Regions from separate parts of the Micrococcus sp. PSi08 genome, predicted to be linked through region 2. Evidence: predicted binding sites of a transcription regulator. Region 2 holds the regulator's gene; the other holds the start of a gene.
The links. The regulator LexA, encoded in region 2, represses DNA repair genes until DNA is damaged. The targets are predictions, from matches to a motif close to TCGAACANNTGTTCGA.

Region 1: the regulator LexA is predicted to act here: its motif matches at 6,831-6,846, upstream of ACFI33_RS05040 (DUF6504 family protein).

The regions. Positions count from the first base shown of each region.
Region 1 is NZ_JBHNYP010000010.1:70,655-79,564, reverse strand. Features, by position in the region: gene ACFI33_RS05055 (HIT family protein) at 1-554, opposite strand, end outside; gene thrS (threonine--tRNA ligase) at 551-2,569, opposite strand; gene ACFI33_RS05045 (DNA polymerase III subunit alpha) at 2,679-6,377, opposite strand; gene ACFI33_RS05040 (DUF6504 family protein) at 6,374-6,700, opposite strand; gene ACFI33_RS05035 (DUF6318 family protein) at 7,145-7,870, shown strand; gene ACFI33_RS05030 (PKD domain-containing protein) at 8,344-8,814, shown strand; gene ACFI33_RS05025 (hypothetical protein) at 8,883-8,910, opposite strand, start outside.
Region 2 is NZ_JBHNYP010000023.1:7,231-16,140, forward strand. Features, by position in the region: gene ACFI33_RS08900 (NAD(P)-binding domain-containing protein) at 1-644, opposite strand, end outside; gene hflX (GTPase HflX) at 1,089-2,729, shown strand; gene ACFI33_RS08910 (ATP-dependent DNA helicase) at 2,726-4,825, shown strand; gene lexA (transcriptional repressor LexA) at 4,869-5,585, opposite strand; gene ACFI33_RS08920 (LysM peptidoglycan-binding domain-containing protein) at 5,877-6,251, shown strand; gene ACFI33_RS08925 (histidinol-phosphate transaminase) at 6,295-7,416, shown strand; gene hisB (imidazoleglycerol-phosphate dehydratase HisB) at 7,598-8,179, shown strand; gene hisH (imidazole glycerol phosphate synthase subunit HisH) at 8,179-8,838, shown strand; gene ACFI33_RS08940 (hypothetical protein) at 8,838-8,910, shown strand, end outside.

The sequences.
Region 1 (8,910 bases), on a different contig from region 2:
AGGGTCTGCGACATGTTCTTGGTCCGGGCGATGATCGGCAGGAAGTTGCCGTCGCCGGTCCACCGCGGCACCACGTGCTGGTGCAGATGGGCCGCGATCCCGGCGCCGGCCACCGCCCCCTGGTTCATGCCGAGGTTGTAGCCGGACGCGCCGGCGGCCTGGCCGAGGGCGAGCATCGCCGTCTGGGTCAGCTCCGCCATCTCGGCGGCCTCCTCCGTGGTGGTGTCCGTGTACAGGGGCACGTGGCGGTAGGGGCAGACGAGCAGGTGACCGGGGTTGTACGGGTAGAGGTTCAGCACCACGTAGGCGGTGCGGCCGCGGTGGACGATGAGGGAGTCCTCATCGTCGCGCTGCGGGGCCGCGCAGAACGGGCAGGTGTGCTCGTCCTTGACCTGGCCCGTCCCCTTGGACACGTACGCCATGCGGTGGGCGTTCCAGAACCGCTCGAAGGCGTCCGGGGCGCCGGGCAGCTCGAAGCCGTCCGTGGCGGCGGCGTCCGCCGACGCGCGGGCCTGCGCCCGCGCGTCGGATCCGCCGGTGCCGGGGCTGGTCATGGGGTGACCTCGCGCTCGCGCACCGCCTTCACGATGCGTTCGATCGCCTCCTCCACCGGCACGCCGTTGTCCTGGGTGCCGTCGCGGAAGCGGAAGGACACGGCGCCCGCCTCCCTGTCCTCGCCGCCGGCGATCAGCACGAACGGCGCCTTCTCCTTGGCCGCGGTGCGGATCTTCTTCGGGAAGCGGTCCGAGGAGTCGTCCAGGCGCGCCCGGATCCCCTCGGCGCGCAGCTTCGCGACGACGTCGTCCAGGTAGTCGTTGAATGCCTCGGCCACCGGGATGGCCACGACCTGCTCCGGGGCAAGCCAGGCCGGGAACGCGCCGGCGTAGTGCTCGGTGAGGACGCCCAGGAAGCGCTCGATGGAGCCGAAGAGGGCGCGGTGGATCATCACGGGGCGCTGACGGGTGCCGTCGGCGGCCTGGTACTCGAGGTCGAAGCGCTCGGGCAGGTTGAAGTCCAGCTGGATGGTGGACATCTGCCACGTACGGCCGATGGCGTCCCGGGCCTGGACCGAGATCTTCGGGCCGTAGAACGCGGCGCCGCCCGGATCCGGGACGAGCTGCAGACCGGAGGCCTCCGCGACCTCGGCGAGGGTGCGGGTGGCCTCCTCCCAGATCTCGTCGGAGCCGACGAACTTCTCCGGGTCCTTCGTGGAGAGCTCGAGGTAGAAGTCGTTGAGGCCGTAGTCCTTGAGCAGGTCGAGGACGAAGTTGAGCGTGGTGGTCAGCTCCTCCTTCATCTGCTCGCGGGTGCAGTAGATGTGGGCGTCGTCCTGGGTCATGCCGCGCACGCGCGTGAGCCCGTGGACCACGCCGGACTTCTCGTACCGGTACACGGAGCCGAACTCGAACAGCCGCAGCGGCAGCTCACGGTAGGACCGGCCGCGGGAGCGGTAGATCAGGTTGTGCATGGGGCAGTTCATCGGCTTGAGGTAGTAGTTCTGCCCCTGGCGCGTGATCTCGCCGGTCTCGGGATCACGGACCTCGTCGATGTGCATGGGCGGGAACATGCCGTCCGCGTACCAGTCGAGGTGGCCGGACACCTCGTAGAGGTGCTGCTTGGTGATGTGCGGGGTGTAGACGAACTCGTAGCCGGCCTCGGTGTGGCGCCGACGGGAGTAGTCCTCCATCTCCTTGCGGATGATGCCGCCGCGCGGGTGGAACACGGGCAGGCCGGAGCCGAGCTCGTCCGGGAAGGAGAAGAGATCCAGCTCGGCGCCGAGCTTGCGGTGGTCGCGGCGCTCGGCCTCGGCGAGGCGCTCCTGGTAGGCCTTGAGGTCGTCCTTGCTGGCCCAGGCGGTGCCGTAGATGCGCTGCAGCTGCTTGTTCTTCTCGTTGCCGAGCCAGTAGGCGGCGGCGGAGCGGGTGAGCGCGAAGCCGTTGCCGATGAGCTTGGTGGAGGGCAGGTGCGGGCCGCGGCAGAGGTCGCACCACACGGCGTCGCCGGTCTTGCGGTCCACGTTGTCGTAGATGGTGATCTCCCCGGCCCCGACCTCCACGGAGGCGCCCTCGCCGGCGGTGTCCGCGGCGTCCTTCTTGCCGAGCAGCTCGAGCTTGTAGGGCTCGTTCGCCATCTCGGCGCGGGCGGTCTCCTCGTCCACGACGCGGCGGCGGAAGGTCTGGCCGGACTTCACGATCTTCTGCATGAGCGAGGAGATCTGCTTGAGGTCCTCGGGGGTGAAGGGCTCGTCGACGTCGAAGTCGAAGTAGAAGCCGTCCGTGATGTACGGGCCGATGCCGAGCTTGGCGCCCGGGCGCAGCTGCTGCACGGCCTGGGCCATCACGTGGGCGGTGGAGTGCCGCAGCACCTCGAGTCCCTCGGGCTCCGTGATGTCCACCGATTCGACGGACGCGCCGGCGGGGATCTCGCGGGCCAGGTCCCAGAGCAGGCCGTCCACCCGCATCACGGCGGTGGTCGGCTTCTCGCGGAAGAGGTCGAGGCCGGTGGTGCCGTGCGTCACCTCCCGCAGCTCTCCGTCCACGGTCAGCAGGATGTTCTTCGGCTCCGACACGGTGCTCCTTCGAGGTCTGGCTTCGGGATCGGTGGCGTACGGGGGCCACCGTCGGCCGCGTCCCATTCTAGGGGCGCGGCCGGACGGCGGGGCACGGAGGCGAGCGGTCTCATCTGTCCGGGGTGGGCAGCAGCTCCCACGTCTCCGGGTGGGGCACCGGGATCGGGGTGTGCTCCGGCGCGGGCCGATCGGGTGCCGTGCGGCCGGGGCGGGCCCCGCCGGCCGGTCCGACGTCGGTACGCACCTTCACGGGCCAGCCGCCCGTGCCGTGGTGCGGGATGTCCGGCAGGGGCTGCGCCCCGGTGCCCGCCCGGCCGCTGCGGCGCGCGGCGGCGGCTCGGCGGTCCGCCGCGAGCCAGTCCCGCCACTGCTGCCGGGTGGCGTCCAGGTAGTCGGGGTCCGGGAGCGTCTCGGGCCGGTGCAGGTCCCAGGCGCGCACGGCCTGGACGGACACGGCCCGGTCGCCGGTGCGCCGGACGGTGCCCTCGATCAGCAGGAGGCGGGCGGAGAAGAGCATCTCCCCGGAGGCGTGCTGGGCCTCGGTGAAGAAGGAGGCGTCCACGCATCCGGTGCCGTCGTCCACGGAGAGGAACACCACCCGCTTGCCGCTGCGCATGGGCGGGGTCTGGGTGGCCACGCGCACCCCGGCCACGAGCACCCGGGACTGCGTGCGCAGCCCGAGCAGGTCCTTCGCCCGGGTGACGCCGAGCGCGTCCAGGTACGGGGCGTGGGAGTCCATGAGGTGGGCGGTGACGTCCAGGGCGGTGAGCTCCAGCTCGGTGCGGACCCGGGCGGCCGGGGCCGGGTCCGGGAAGAGCGGGGCGAGGGCGGTGAGCTCGGTGTCCGGCAGGTCCAGGGCCAGCTGGCCCTCCACCTGCCGTGGACGGGCGGACCGCGAGCGCGGGGCGGTGCGGCCGGGGGCGGTGCCGCGGGTGGTGGAGTGCTGGAGTTCGAGGTGGTGGACGAGGTCGGTGCGGGAGGCGCCGCCGGGTGGGAGGAGGCAGTCGAGGGCGCCGAGCTGGGCGAGGCGTTCGAGGTTGCGGGCGGTGGGGCGGGCGCGGTCGCGGACGTCGGCGAGGGAGCGGTAGGGGCGGCCGGCGTCGAGGCGGTCGGTCTCGGCTTCGCTGAGTCCGGAGAGGCTGGTGAGGGGCAGGCGGATGCCCCAGCGGCCGGGGGCGCCGTCGTCGACCTCGGGGTGGGCGGGGACCCACTCGACGTGGACGTGGCGCGAGGAGGCGTTGACGTCCACGGGCAGGACGGGGATGCCCATGCGGCGGGCCTCGGCGACCATGAGGCGGGCGGGGTACATGCCGGGGTCGTGTTCGAGGATGGCGGCCATGAAGGCGGCGGGGTGGTGGGTCTTGAGCCAGGCGGAGTGGTAGGTGGGGACGGCGAAGGCGGCGCCGTGGGCCTTGCAGAAGCCGAAGGAGCCGAAGGCGGAGATGGTGGCCCAGACCTCGTCGATGACGTCGAGGGAGTAGCCGCGGGCGAGGGCGCCGGTGCGGAAGGCCTCTTCGACGAGGTGTTCCTGCGGGCCGCCGAGGAGGCGGCGGTGCTCGTCGGCGCGGGCCAGTCCGCAGCCGGTCATGACGTCCATGGTGCGCAGGACCTGTTCGTGGAAGACGGTGACCCCGTGGGTCTCGGCGAGGACGGGCCGCAGGTCGGGGTGCGGGTAGTGGGCGGGTGCCCAGCCGTGCCGCTGTTCGAGGAAGGGCCGGACCATGTCGGACTGCATGGGGCCGGGGCGGAAGAGGGAGATGTCCACGGTGAGGTCGTTGAACTCGCGGGGGGCGAGTTTGCCGACGAGCTCGCGCTGGCCCGGGGACTCGATCTGGAAGCAGCCGAGGGTGTGGGTGGTGCGGATCATCGCGTAGGTGGCGTCGTCGTCGAGGGGCACCTGTTCGAGGTCGATGCGCTCGCCCGTGGTGCGTTCGACCTCGGCGATCGTGTAGGCGATGGCGGACTGCATGCGCACGCCGAGGATGTCGAGCTTGAGGAAGCCCATGGGGTCCATGTCGTGCTTGTCGAACTGGCTCATGGGCAGGCCCATGCCGGAGGGCTGGACGGGGGTGCGGTGCAGCAGGGTGGCGTCGCCGAGGATGACGCCGCAGGGGTGCATGGAGATGTGGCGGGGCAGGCGGTCGAGGCGTTCGGTGAGGTCGACGAGCAGGTCCAGCTGGCGGTCGCCCTCGGCGCGGCCGGACTCGATGCGGCGGGAGAGGCCGCCGAGTTCGGGCATGCGCTGGAGTGCCTCGCGGAAGTTCGAGGCGGAGAAGCGCCAGAGCTGCTTGGCGATGGCGTCCACCTCGGGTTCGGGCATGCCGAGGGCGAGGCCGGCGTCGCGGACGGCGCCGCGGGCCCGGTAGGCGTTCTGCATGCTCATGAGGGTGGTGCGCTCGGCGCCGAAGCGCTCGACGACGGCGTGGTAGATCTCGTGGCGGCGGGCGGACTCCACGTCGATGTCGATGTCCGGGAGGGTGGAGCGGTCGGTGGAGAGGAAGCGCTCCATGATCAGGCCGTTGGCCATGGGGTCGACATGGGAGATGCGCAGGGCGTGGTTGACGAGGGAGGAGGCGCCGGAGCCGCGGGCGGCCACGCGGATGCCCATGCCCTCGATGAGGTCGACGACGGCGGCCACGGTGAGGAAGTAGGAGGAGAAGCCGAGTCGGGTGATGATGCCGAGCTCGTGCTCGGCGCGGTCCTGCAGGTCTCGGGCCGCCTGGCTGGTGCCGGGGAGGCCTCCCCCGGTGTGGAGGTGGGGGTAGCGGGCGAGGAGGCCGGTGCGGGTGCGCTCGCGCAGCACGTGCTCCGGGGGGCCGTCGATGCCGATGACGGCGGCCTCGGGGACGCGGGGCACGCCCCAGCCGAGGTCGGTCTCGGGGTCGAGTGCGCAGGCCTCGGCGAGGCGGCGGGTGGCCTCGAGCAGGGGGGCGGGGCGGTCGTCGGCGGCGAAGGCGACCTCGTGGGCGATGCGGTGCATGGCGGCGGTGGACTTGAGCCAGCCCTGTCCGTTGGGCTGCAGGTCGTGGAGGGCGTCGAGGGAGCTGAGGGCACGGACGGCGTCGAGGACGTCCGCGGTGGCGGCGCCGTCCGGGGCCGCGTAGCGCACGGCGTTGGTCAGGACGGCGGGGATGCGGGCCTGGCGGGCGGCGCGGAGGGTCTTCACGGCGTGCCCGGTGTCGAGGCGGCGGCCGGGGGCGGAGAGGTGGGTGACGACGTCGGCGTGGGGGCTGCCTGCGGGCAGGGCCGCCTTCCAGCGGCGCAGGGCGGCGAGGCCGGCCGCGTACCGGCGGCGGGCCAGGTGGCGGCCGACGTCCGAGTCCGGGCCGAGGAGGACGAACAGCTCGGGGGTGGGCGGGTTGTCCCGGTTGGCGGCGGTGGGGACCCGGCCGGCCGCCGCGGCGGCGAGCTCGGCGACGCTGGCCCAGGGGCTGCCGCCCGCCGCTCCCCCGGTGGTGCGGGCGTGGGCGGCGGAGACTAGCTCGCACAGGGAGCGGTAGCCGGAGCCATGACAGCCGCCTCGGGCGAGCACGACCACGCGGCCGGCGTCCTCGTCCTCGCTCCACCGGACGGCCAGGTCCACGCCCACGATCGGGGTGATGCCGTGGCGCAGGCAGGCGCCCACGTGCTTGGCCATGCCGTAGAGCCCGTCCCGGTCGGTGCAGGCCAGCAGGTCCATGTCCGCGGCCGCGGCGGCGGCCACGAGGTCCTCGGGCCAGCTGGCCCCGTAGTGGGCACTGAACGCGGAGGCGACGTGCAGGTGGGCGAAGGGTGCGGCGGTGCGTCCGGCCGCGGTGGCCCGGCTCATGCCGACCGCCTCAGGTCCTGGGCGTGCTCGTGGACGCGCACGAGCCGCCACCGGCCGGAGTCCAGGTGGTGGGCGACGTCGAGGGTCTGCAGGGGCGCGGCGCCGGCCCGGGCCAGGCGGACCTGCAGCCGCCACATCTCGTGGTCGACGAGACCGGCGCCGCGGCCCTTCTCCGCGCGGACCTCCTCCGCCCACCAGCGGCGCCGCTCGAACCAGCGCACGGGGCGCTCTGCGAGGACGTAGTCCCGCCCGTTCCAGCGCAGCCCCTGCGGGGTACCGTCTGCCCCGCACTCCACCGCCACCGACTGTGTGAGGACTCCCATTCTGCTTCTCTCCCTGTGCACTGCTGACCGGACCGACGACGGGGTGCCGTCGGGCGATGGGAGCGCGGCCCGTCCGGCGGACCGGACGCGGGGAAGAAGTGGGAAGGTGGGGCCGCACCCCCGATCGTACTCGAACACGTGTTCGAATGCGATGTGTGCGAAGGTAGGGCGCCCGCCGGACACGTTAAGGACGCATGGCCCCCGGGATGGGAGGGACCGAGTCCTGGCCGCGGACCTCGACCCGACCCTGGGGCGCACATGCACGAGAAAATCGTCTCTTGGGCCGGAAGAAGTGCGCCGGCACGGTCCTGTGGACAATGCGAGCAGGACCACAATCCGCCTGCGTATACTCCGAACCAACCGGGCCTCGCATGCCACGGGCACCGCGCTGCGGGATCAGCGCGGGAGGCGCGGACACACGACGGACGTCCAGTTGGAGGGGAAATGTCTCTCACCGCACCCGGGCGCGCCCTGCGCCGCCACCGATTCGCCCAGGCCGGCACGCTCAGCGTGGCCTTGGCGCTCGCACTGACCGCCTGTGGCGGGCAGTCCGAGCCCGCCGAGTCGTCGACGACGTCACCCTCGTCCGCCAAGCCCGCCGTCGAGACGTCCGCGCCCGCGAGCACGAGCGAGACCGCGGGCGTCAGCTCATCCCCCACGGCCACGGAGAGCAGGTCCGGCGAATACGTGCCCGCATCTGCCGACGGTCCCGCTCAGAACGTGCCCAAGCCGGAGATGCCCGCCGCCATGAAGGAAGAGACCAAGGAGGGCGCCGAGGCGGCGATTCGCTATTTCTGGGACGCGCACTACTACGCCGAGCAGACCGGAGACACGGAACTCCTCGACTCTCTCTACAGCGAGTATTGCGAGTTCTGTTCGGTCCGTAGCGACAGCATTGATGGAATTTATAAGGATGGTGGCTGGTACACCGGCACGGAACCTCGAATTGACTCGATGCTCACTGCACAGTCGGAGAACGGGTACATCTCGACGTTGCTCATCACAACTGAAGACGGGACCGGGTATTCCAGTGATGGCTCCATTCCAGAGGACGCCCGAGTCGCACATGCGTCGAAGCAGCCCTGGCTAGTAGAGGTCTCCTACGACACCAACAACGGCCGCTGGGTGATTGATGAAATGACCTACGAGGGTGGAGACCCGTCTCAATGAAGCACCAGACACTGATTGCTATGGCAGCGGCTATCACGCTAGCTAGTGTCGGAGCGACAGGCGCCTGGGCTGTCACTTCGCCTTCCTCCGCCACCTGCAAATCAACGAATATCAATTATTCCGCTCGATCAGACTCTTTTAATGGAACGTCTCACTGTCGTAATGAAAAAAGGCCTGATCGCAAAAGTGCTGTGACCGCGGGGAGCAGGAGTCGAGACTCTGGCAGAGACTCCCACCTAGAGCACAAGACGGTCAGTGCATGCTTCTCAGGGCAGCTGGGCAATCCGGATTTCGAGAGCTGCCGAGAGCAGGAGGACAACTTCTGCCCCGAGGGTTCATGGATCCGGGCGCAGACCATAGACACCCGTCAACCTGATGCGAATCCCGTCTATGGCGCCCCCAAATGTTGGACGGCCAAGGCCTCCAGCAACGGCGCCCCGCCCGTCTCCATCGACGAGGTCCGCACGCTCCTCGTGCTGGAGCCTGAGATCCGGTCGGACAATGGCGGACGCGGGATCCGCAATGCGGAGACGAACTTCTACGCAGACGCCGAGACGCGCACGCTCGTCACCACCCTCAACGGGGTCGAGGTCGAACTCCGCGCCGCGCCGGTGAGCTTCCACTGGGATTACGGGGACGGGTCCCCCACCAAGACCACCTCGGTCGCAGGCCAGAGCCAGCCGGAGTTCAACGTCCCCACCCCCACGAGCCACGTGTACGAGGACACCGGCCAGTACACGGTCCGCCTCACCACCGTGTACATCGGCGAATACCGGGAGGCCGGGGGCGAGTGGGTGCTCATCCCGGGCACCATCAGCCTCGACTCGGCCCCTGTCACCGCGAATATCTGGCGCACCATCACCCGCAATGTCGCCGATGACTGCAGCGTCGACTCCTCAGCCTGGGGCTGCACCGGCCCCATCGAATCCGCTCCGGCCGGCTGAGCACAGACCGCGGGGCGGCCGACGGTCTCCCGTCCACCGCCCCGCGGCCCCCTCGTCGGCCGGGTGTGTCAGACCCGGCGCACCCGCCCCCGGGCC
Region 2 (8,910 bases):
GTCGCCGAGACGCCCATGCCCACGATCACCACCCGCTGCCCGGCGAACTCGTCCTTGGACACGTAGTCATGGGTGTGCAGCTGCCGGCCGCGGAACGAGCGCATCCCGGGCACCGAGGGCCACCGCGGGGACGTCCAGGTGCCGGTCGCGTTGACCACGAAGTCCGCCCGCCACGTGCCCGGCGCCCCGTCCGTGCGGACGAGGAACCCGCGCGCACGTCCCGGCTCGCCGATCCGCTCGACGCGCCTCACACGCACGGGCCGCCGGATCGGCAGGGCGAACCGTGCCTCGTAGTCCGCGAAGTAGGCCGGCAGTACGGCGTTGGCGCGCGCGGCCGGGTCGGCCGGCGGCACCGGGTCGCCGGGCAGCTCGTGGATGTGGTTGACGGTGGCCATCGTGAGCGAGTCCCAGCGGTGCTGCCACGCACCGCCCGGGGCGGCCTCCGCGTCGAGCACCACGAACGTGCCGGGGGCGTCCTCGGGGACACCGGCGGCGCCGTCGTCGTTCGGACCCAGCCCCACGAAGCCGCGGCGGCGCAGGTGGTAGGCGGCGGACAAGCCCGCCTGGCCCGCGCCGATCACGACGACGGTCACCCGGCCCACCCGGCCGGGTTGCGGCGGGGCGGGGGAGGGGGACGCGGTCATGCCCGCAGGATACGTGCGCGTCGTCGGCGAACCGGGCGCCGGGGCCCCTGTCGCCCACACGCGCAGCCCGGTACACTCGACGCCCATGTGGATCTTCCTGCGCTGACGCCCCCGCGTCACTGCCCGCCCCCGCCCCCTCGCGCGCCCGCCTCGGATGAGGCCGTCGAGCGCGCCCCGGCACCTGATGGAGATCCCACCATGGACGATGTGGTCCGCCCCTGCACGCCCGCCGATGAGACCTCGTGGCTGCGGTGCCGCGTGCTCGCCTTCCTCCCGCGAACGGAGCCGCCGCGAGATCGTCGCAGCGCGGCGCCGACCCCTGCCCACACGGCCGTGCGCGTCACCCGTCACGTCCGCCCCCTGCGGACAGCCGCCTAACGCGTCCGCGCACCCCTTTACCCTGAGACCATCGGGCCACCCGACCGCGGCGGCCCAGAGGAGACCATGACTGAGAAGAACCAGCACACCCCCGGCCCCCAGGGCGCCCACGGCTCCGAGGACGAGATCCAGGCCGTGATCGACCGCATCCTGGCCGCCGATGACGCTCGCCGCGCCTCCGAGCGCGAGGCGACCGGGCACGGCTCCGCGGACGGCGCCGCCGCCGAGCACCGGGACGCCCCCGACGCCGGCGCCCCGGACCGCTCCGGCGCGCTTGCGGGCCGCGCACTCGCCCTGGACGAGGGCGAGGACGGGCACACGGACGCCGACGGCGACCAGGACGAGCTCGCCGCGCGCCACTCCCTCAAGCGCGTGCAGGGTCTGTCCACCGAGCTCGAGGACATGACCGAGGTCGAGTACCGCCAGCTGCGCCTGGAGCGCGTGGTGCTGGCGGGCGTCTGGACCGAGGGGTCCGCGGAGGACGCGGAGAACTCCCTGCGGGAGCTGGCCGCGCTCGCCGAGACCGCGGGCTCGGAGGTGCTCGACGGCGTCATCCAGCGCCGCGCCACCCCGGACCCGGCCACGTTCCTCGGCAAGGGCAAGGCGCAGGAGCTCGCCGAGATCGTGGCGCTCTCCGGTGCGGACACCGTGGTGGTGGACTCCGAGCTCGCCCCGTCCCAGCGTCGCGCGCTGGAGGATGTGGTGCGGGTGAAGGTGATCGACCGGACCGCGCTGATCCTGGACATCTTCGCCCAGCACGCGAGTTCGCGTGAGGGCCGCGCCCAGGTCGAGCTCGCGCAGCTCGAGTACCTGCTGCCGCGCCTGCGCGGCTGGGGCGAGTCCATGTCCCGGCAGGCCGGCGGCCGTGCCGCCGCCGGCGAGGGCATCGGCTCCCGTGGCCCCGGCGAGACCAAGATCGAGCTGGACCGCCGCCGCATCCGCACCCGCATGGCGAAGCTGCGTCGGGACATCGCCGGGATGAAGCCGGCCCGCGAGGCCAAGCGCGCCAACCGTCGTCGCAACCGGGTGCCGTCCGTGGCGATCGCCGGGTACACCAACGCCGGGAAGTCCTCCCTGCTCAACCGCCTCACCCACGCCGGGGTGCTCGTGGAGAACGCCCTGTTCGCCACGCTGGACCCCACCGTGCGCAAGGCCATGACGCCGGACGGCATCGGCTACACCCTCTCGGACACGGTCGGCTTCGTGCGGAACCTGCCCACGCAGCTGGTCGAGGCGTTCCGCTCCACCCTCGAGGAGGTCGCGGACGCGGACGTCATCCTGCACGTCGTGGACGGCTCGCACCCGGACCCCGAGGGCCAGATCGCCGCGGTGCGCTCCGTGTTCGCGGAGGTGGACGCGCACCGGATCCCCGAGATCATCGTGCTGAACAAGGCGGACGCCGCGGACCCGGCCGTCATCGCCCGGATCCGGGCCAAGGAGCCCCACGCCGTGGTGGTCTCCGCGCGCACCGGCGAGGGCATCGACGAGCTCGAGCGCGCCATCGCGGCCACCATCCCGCGGCCTGACGTGCGGCTCGAACTGCTGGTCCCGTTCACCCGGGGTGAGCTGGTCTCCCGCCTCCACTCGGCGGACGCGGAGATCCTGGCCGAGGGCTACGAGGAGGGCGGCACCCGCCTGTCCGTGCTGGTCCGTGAGGACATCGCGCCGGACTTCGCCGAGTTCGTCGTGGAGGCGGACGCGTCGTGAGCGACCGGGCGAAGGAAGCCGGGGCGGGCGGCGCGCAGCCACGCACGGAGCACGAGCGCGAGGCGCTGCGCCTCCTGGACGCCGCGGTGCAGGCCACCGGCGGCCAGCACCGCGCGGGTCAGCGGGAGATGGTGCTGCAGGTGGCGCGCGCCCTCGAGTCGCGCCGCCACCTGCTCGTGCAGGCCGGCACCGGCACCGGCAAGTCCCTGGCCTACCTGATCCCCGCGCTCCAGCACGCGATGACGCAGGAGGACCCCGTCGTCGTCGCCACGGCCACGCTCGCCCTGCAGGCCCAGATCATGAAGCGGGACGCCCCTCGGCTGGTCGAGGCGCTCAAGGACGAGCTGCCTCGCGAGCCCGTCGTCGCCCTGGTCAAGGGCCGCTCCAACTACCTGTGCCGCCACAAGGTGGACGGCGGCTACCCCGGGGACGAGGGCGAGGAGGCCCTCTTCACGGTCGCCGACGACGGCGGGGTGATCGGCTCCGCCACGGACGGCGCCGCCGGGCCCTCCTCCCTGTTGGGCAAGGAGGTCATGTACCTGCGGGCGTGGGCGGACCAGACCGAGACCGGGGACCGCGACGACCTCGAGGTCCCCGTCACCGACCGCGCGTGGCGGCAGGTCTCCGTCTCCGCAGTCGACTGCCTCGGCGCGTCCCGCTGCCCCCAGGCCGAGGAGTGCTTCTCCGAGCGGGCCCGCGCGGACGCGGCGGACGCGGACGTCGTGGTCACCAACCACGCGATGCTCGCCATCAGCGCCTTCGAGGGGCTCGCGGTGCTGCCGGCGTACTCGGCCGTCGTCGTGGACGAGGCCCACGAGCTGCAGGACCGGGTGACCGGTGCGGTCACGGGGCAGCTGTCCGGGTCGATCGTGCACGGCGCGGCCACCTCGCTGCGCCGCCACACCACGGTGGCCGTGGAGGACCTGATCGAGGCCGGGGCGGCCCTGGACCGCGCGTTCACGGACACCCCGTCCGGCCTGATCGCCGCGGGCCCGGACGAGGTGCAGGAGCAGGCCCTCACCGGCGTCCTCACCGCCGCGCGTCAGTGCCTGTCCGACCTCGGCCAGGACAAGGACAAGGAGGCCGATGCCGACGGCGGACGGCAGATGGCGCGCTCGCGGATCCTCGAGGTCCTCGAGGTGGTGGAGCGCATGCTCGCGGCCCGGCCCGAGGCCGACTTCCCCGAGGTGCTGTGGGCCACCCGCCCCGGCCACTTCGAGCCCGGCGTGGGCTGGCAGCCGGGGGACGAGACCGACCCGCCCCAGCTCTACGTGGCCCCGCTCTCGGTGGCCGGCAAGCTGCGGGAGGGCCTGTTCGGCAAGGCGACGACGGTGCTCACCTCCGCCACGCTCACCGTGGGCTCGGGGGAGCGCCGGTTCGACTCGGTGGCCGGCGACGTGGGCCTGGCCGGCCCGGACGCCCCGAAGTTCGAGGCCCTCGACGTCGGCAGCCCCTTCGACTACCCGCGTCAGGGGGTGCTCTACGTGGCCCGGCACCTGCCCCGGCCCGGCCGGACGGCCTCGCCCGAGTCCCTGGATGAGCTCGAGGCGCTCCTGAGGGCGTCGCGGGGCGGGGCCCTCGGCCTGTTCTCCTCGCGCCGGGCGGCCGAGGACGCCGCCGCCGAGATGCGCCGTCGGCTCGGGCCGAAGACCACGATCCTGTGCCAGGGGGACGCGACCCTCTCCGCCCTCGTGCGCCAGTTCTCCGAGGAGCCGGACACGTCCCTGTTCGGGACCATGAGCCTGTGGCAGGGCGTGGACGTGCCGGGGAACTCGCTGCGGCTCGTGGTGATCGACCGCATCCCGTTCCCGCGGCCGGACGACCCGCTCTCCCAGGCCCGCACCCGGGACGTCGCCCGGCACGGCGGCAACGGGTTCATGCGGATCTCCGCCACGCATGCGGCCGTGCGCATGGCCCAGGGCGCCGGGCGCCTCGTGCGCTCCGTGACGGACCGCGGCGTGGTGGCCGTGCTGGACCCCCGCCTGGCCACCGAGCGGTACGGCGGCTACATCACGAGCGCCCTGCCGGACTTCTGGCGCACCACGGACCGCGACGTCGTCCGCGGGGTGCTGGCACGGCTCGCCTCGGGCGATTGACCTCGCTCGGCCTCGGGCCGTCGGCCCGGCCGGAGGGAGCGGGTCAGAGCGAACGCAGGACCGTGACGACCCGCCCCATCACGGTGGCGTGATCGCCGAGGATGGGCTCGTAGGCCGTGTTCTGGGGGAGGAGCCAGGTGTGCCCGTCGCGGCGGCGGAAGGTCTTCACGGTGGCCTCGTCGTCGAGGAGGGCCGCGACGATGTCGCCATTCTCCGCCGTGTCCTGCCGGCGCACCACCACCCAGTCGCCGTCGCAGATCGCGGCGTCCACCATCGAGTCGCCCGTGACGCGCAGCATGAACAGCTCGCCCTCGCCCGTGAGGCGTCGCGGGATCGCCATGACGTCCTCGACCTGCTGCTCAGCCAGGACCGGTCCGCCCGCCGCGATGCGGCCGACCCAGGGGACCGGCACGCTGTCCGCCTCGTCTGCGCCGGTGTGCCACGCGGGGATCGCGGAGACCCGCGACGACGGCGCAGCGGTGGGGGAGGCGGCCTCGCCCAGCGGGGTGCCGTCCACGTCGAGCAGCACCTCGAGGGCACGCGGGCGTCCGGGGTCGCGCCGGATGTAGCCGTGCCGCTCGAGACGGCCCAGCTGGTGCGTGACGGAGGAGAGCGAGGCCAGGCCCGCGGCGTCGCCGATCTCGCGCATGGAGGGCGGGTAGCCGTGGTCGGCGATCGCGTCCCGGATGGTCTGCACGATCCGCCGCTGGCGGTCGGTGAGCGGCGCGCGCGCCGCCGGCTGATCGTCGGTGGTGCTCATGGCTGCCGTCCGTTCTCCCGGGGTGATGGTGGCCGGACTCGTGTTCCGGCGTCCGGCTGCCGTCCGGACGCTTACCGTGTCCGCCCCCGCTGGTTGCCTGTGTCTTGGCGGTCCCGGGGCGTTCCGGGGCGTCCGTGCATGGCCTCGAGCCTAGAGGAGAGCCGCCTCTCCTTCAAAGATATGTTCGATCTCGTCGTGGCATGTCTCGAACACCTGTGCTAGAAAGGCATTCGAACGGATTCGAACACATGTTCGATCACCTGGAGGGCATCCGCCCCGGAGGAGGACACCATGACGCTCACCACCGCCCAGTTCGCCGGTTCGCCCGCGACGGCGCGGCCGCGTCCGGCCACCATCCGTCTGACCCGCCGCGGCCGCCTCGTGCTGCGGGGGATCCCCGTGATCGCCGCGGCCGTGGCCGCCACGCTGGCGGCCGCCTTCTTCCTGGGTGTGCTGCTGTCGCCCGCCGCGGTGTCCGCGGACACCGCGGGACCGGCCACCCAGTCCGTCACGGTCATGCCCGGGGACAGCCTGTGGACCATCGCCACCACGGTGGCGCCGGAGGCGGACGTCTACGAGGTGATCGCCACGATCGACGAGCTCAACGGGCTCGAGGGCCGGGCCCCCGCCCCGGGCGAGGAGCTGTTCGTCCCGGCCACGCGGTGACGCACGGCGGGCCTCGCCCTCCACGGTTCCTAGACTGGCGGCCATGACCGACCTCAGCTCTCTGCCCCTGCGCGAGAACCTCCGCGGCCTGAGCCCCTACGGCGCCCCCCAGCTGGACGTGCCGTACATGCTCAACACCAACGAGAACACGCATCCGGTGCCTCAGGAGGTCGCCACCGCGATCGCCGAGCGGGTCGCGGCCGTCGCCGGGGGGCTGAACCGCTACCCGGACCGCGAGTTCACGGGGCTGCGACGCGCGCTCGCCGGCTACCTCGGCCACGGCCTCACGGCGGGCCACGTGTGGGCCGGCAACGGCTCCAACGAGATCCTGCAGCAGATCCTCCAGGCCTTCGGCGGCCCCGGGCGGACACTGCTGAGCTTCCTGCCCTCGTACTCCATGTACCCGCTGCTGGCCGGCGGCACGGACACCGTGTTCGTGGACGGCGGCCGCGCCGCGGACCACACCCTCAGCGCCGAGCACGCGGCGGCCATGGTGCGGGAGCACCGTCCGCACGTCGTCTTCCTGGCCTCGCCCAACAACCCGACGGGCACCGCCCTGGACCTGGCGACCATCGAGGCCGTGTACGCCGCGCAGGCGCAGAACGAGGCCGCCGGCGGGCCCGGCGCCATGGTCGTCGTGGACGAGGCCTACGCGGAGTTCGCCCTCGCCGGCACCCGCTCCGCCCTCACCCTCCTGCCCGGCCGGGAGCGGCTGATCGTCACGCGCACCATGTCCAAGGCGTTCGCCCTGGCCGGCGCGCGCCTGGGCTACCTGGCCGCGGACCCCGCCGTCACCGACGCCCTGCGCCTGGTGCGCCTGCCGTACCACCTCTCCGCGGTCACGCAGGCCACGGCGGAGGCTGCTCTCGACCACGTGGACGCGCTGCTGCGCACCGTGGAGGACATCAAGGCCCAGCGCGACCGCATCGTCTCCACCCTGCGCGGCCTGGGACTGAGGCCCTCGGTGTCCGACTCGAACTTCGTCTTCTTCGGTCACCTCGAGGACGCCTCCGACGTGTGGCGCCGCCTGCTCGACCGCGGCGTCCTCGTGCGGGACGTCGGCATCCCGCACCACCTGCGCGTCACCGCCGGCACCGAGGCGGAGACGACGGCGTTCCTCACCGCTCTCGCGGAGGTCCTCGGCGAGACCGGGGACCGGTCCTGAGGCGTCACCGGAGTCTCGGCGTCCGCCCGGCTCCCTAGGATAGGGACAGCGCGCGCGGCGCCCCGGCCCGCCGGCACCGGCCGCGCGCACCCGCATCCCCCCGCACCCGTCCCGGACCGGTGCGGACCCAGCCCGAGGAGGACCCGTGGCAGCCGAGCTGATCTCCGGACGCCGTGCGCGCATGACGCGCACCACGAGCGAGTCGGACGTGTACGTCGAGATGGATCTGGACGGCACCGGCCGCGCTGAGATCTCCACCACCGTGCCGTTCTACGACCACATGCTCACCGCGCTGTCCCGGCACTCCCAGATCGACCTGACGGTCCGTGCCACCGGGGACACGCACATCGACGTGCACCACACGGTCGAGGACGTCGCCATCACCCTGGGCGAGGTGCTCAAGACCGCGCTCGGGGACAAGTCCGGCATCCGCCGCTTCGGCGAGGCGTCCGTGCCGCTGGACGAGGCGCTGGCGCGCGCCGTCGTCGACGTCTCCGGCCGGCCGTACCTCGTGCACGAGGGCGAGCCCGAGGGCCAGCAGTACCACCTCATCGGCGGGCACTTCACCGGTTCCATGACCCGCCATGTGTTCGAGTCGATCACGTACCACGCGGCGATCTGCCTCCACATGGACGTCGTGCGAGGCCGGGATCCGCACCACATCGTCGAGGCGCAGTTCAAGGCCTTCGCCCGCGCCCTGCGCGCCGCCGTCGAGGACGACCCCCGCATGACCGGCGTGCCCTCCACCAAGGGCGCCCTCTGATGGCCCGCCCCACCACCGTCCCCGGCGTGCGGCCGCGCGTCGCCGTCCTGGACTACGGCTCGGGCAACGTGCACTCGGCGCTGCGTGCCGTGGAGCGGGCCGGCGCGGAGGTCGAGCTCACGCGCGATCCGCAGGCCGTGCAGGAGGCCGACGGGCTGCTCGTGCCCGGCGTCGGGGCGTACGCGTCCGTGATGCGGGCACTGACCGAGGTCGGCGGCACCCGCTGGATCGGCCGCCGCGTGGCCGGGGGCCGACCCGTCCTCGGCATCTGCGTGGGCCACCAGATCCTCTTCGACGCCGGCGTCGAGCACGGCGAGCGCACCGCAGGCATGGGGGAGTGGCCGGGTGTCGTCGCCGAGCTGCCCGCCGAGGTCCTGCCCCACATGGGCTGGAACACCGTCCGGCCGCCCGAGGGCAGCGCCCTCTTCGCGGGCATCGAGGACGAGCGGTTCTACTTCGTCCACTCCTACGGCGTGCTCGAATGGGAGTTCGACCAGACGATCTCCGCCATGCGTCCGCCCCAGGTCACCTGGGCGCACCACGGCGCGGACTTCATCGCCGCCGTGGAGAACGGCCCCCTGTCCGCCACGCAGTTCCACCCCGAGAAGTCCGGGGACGCCGGGCTGCAGCTGCTGCGCAACTGGCTGGAGACCCTCTGATGCCCTACTGGTCCGTCCTCTACCTCGCCCTCGGCGGGCTGCTGCTCGGCGCCGCCTGGTCCATGCGCACGC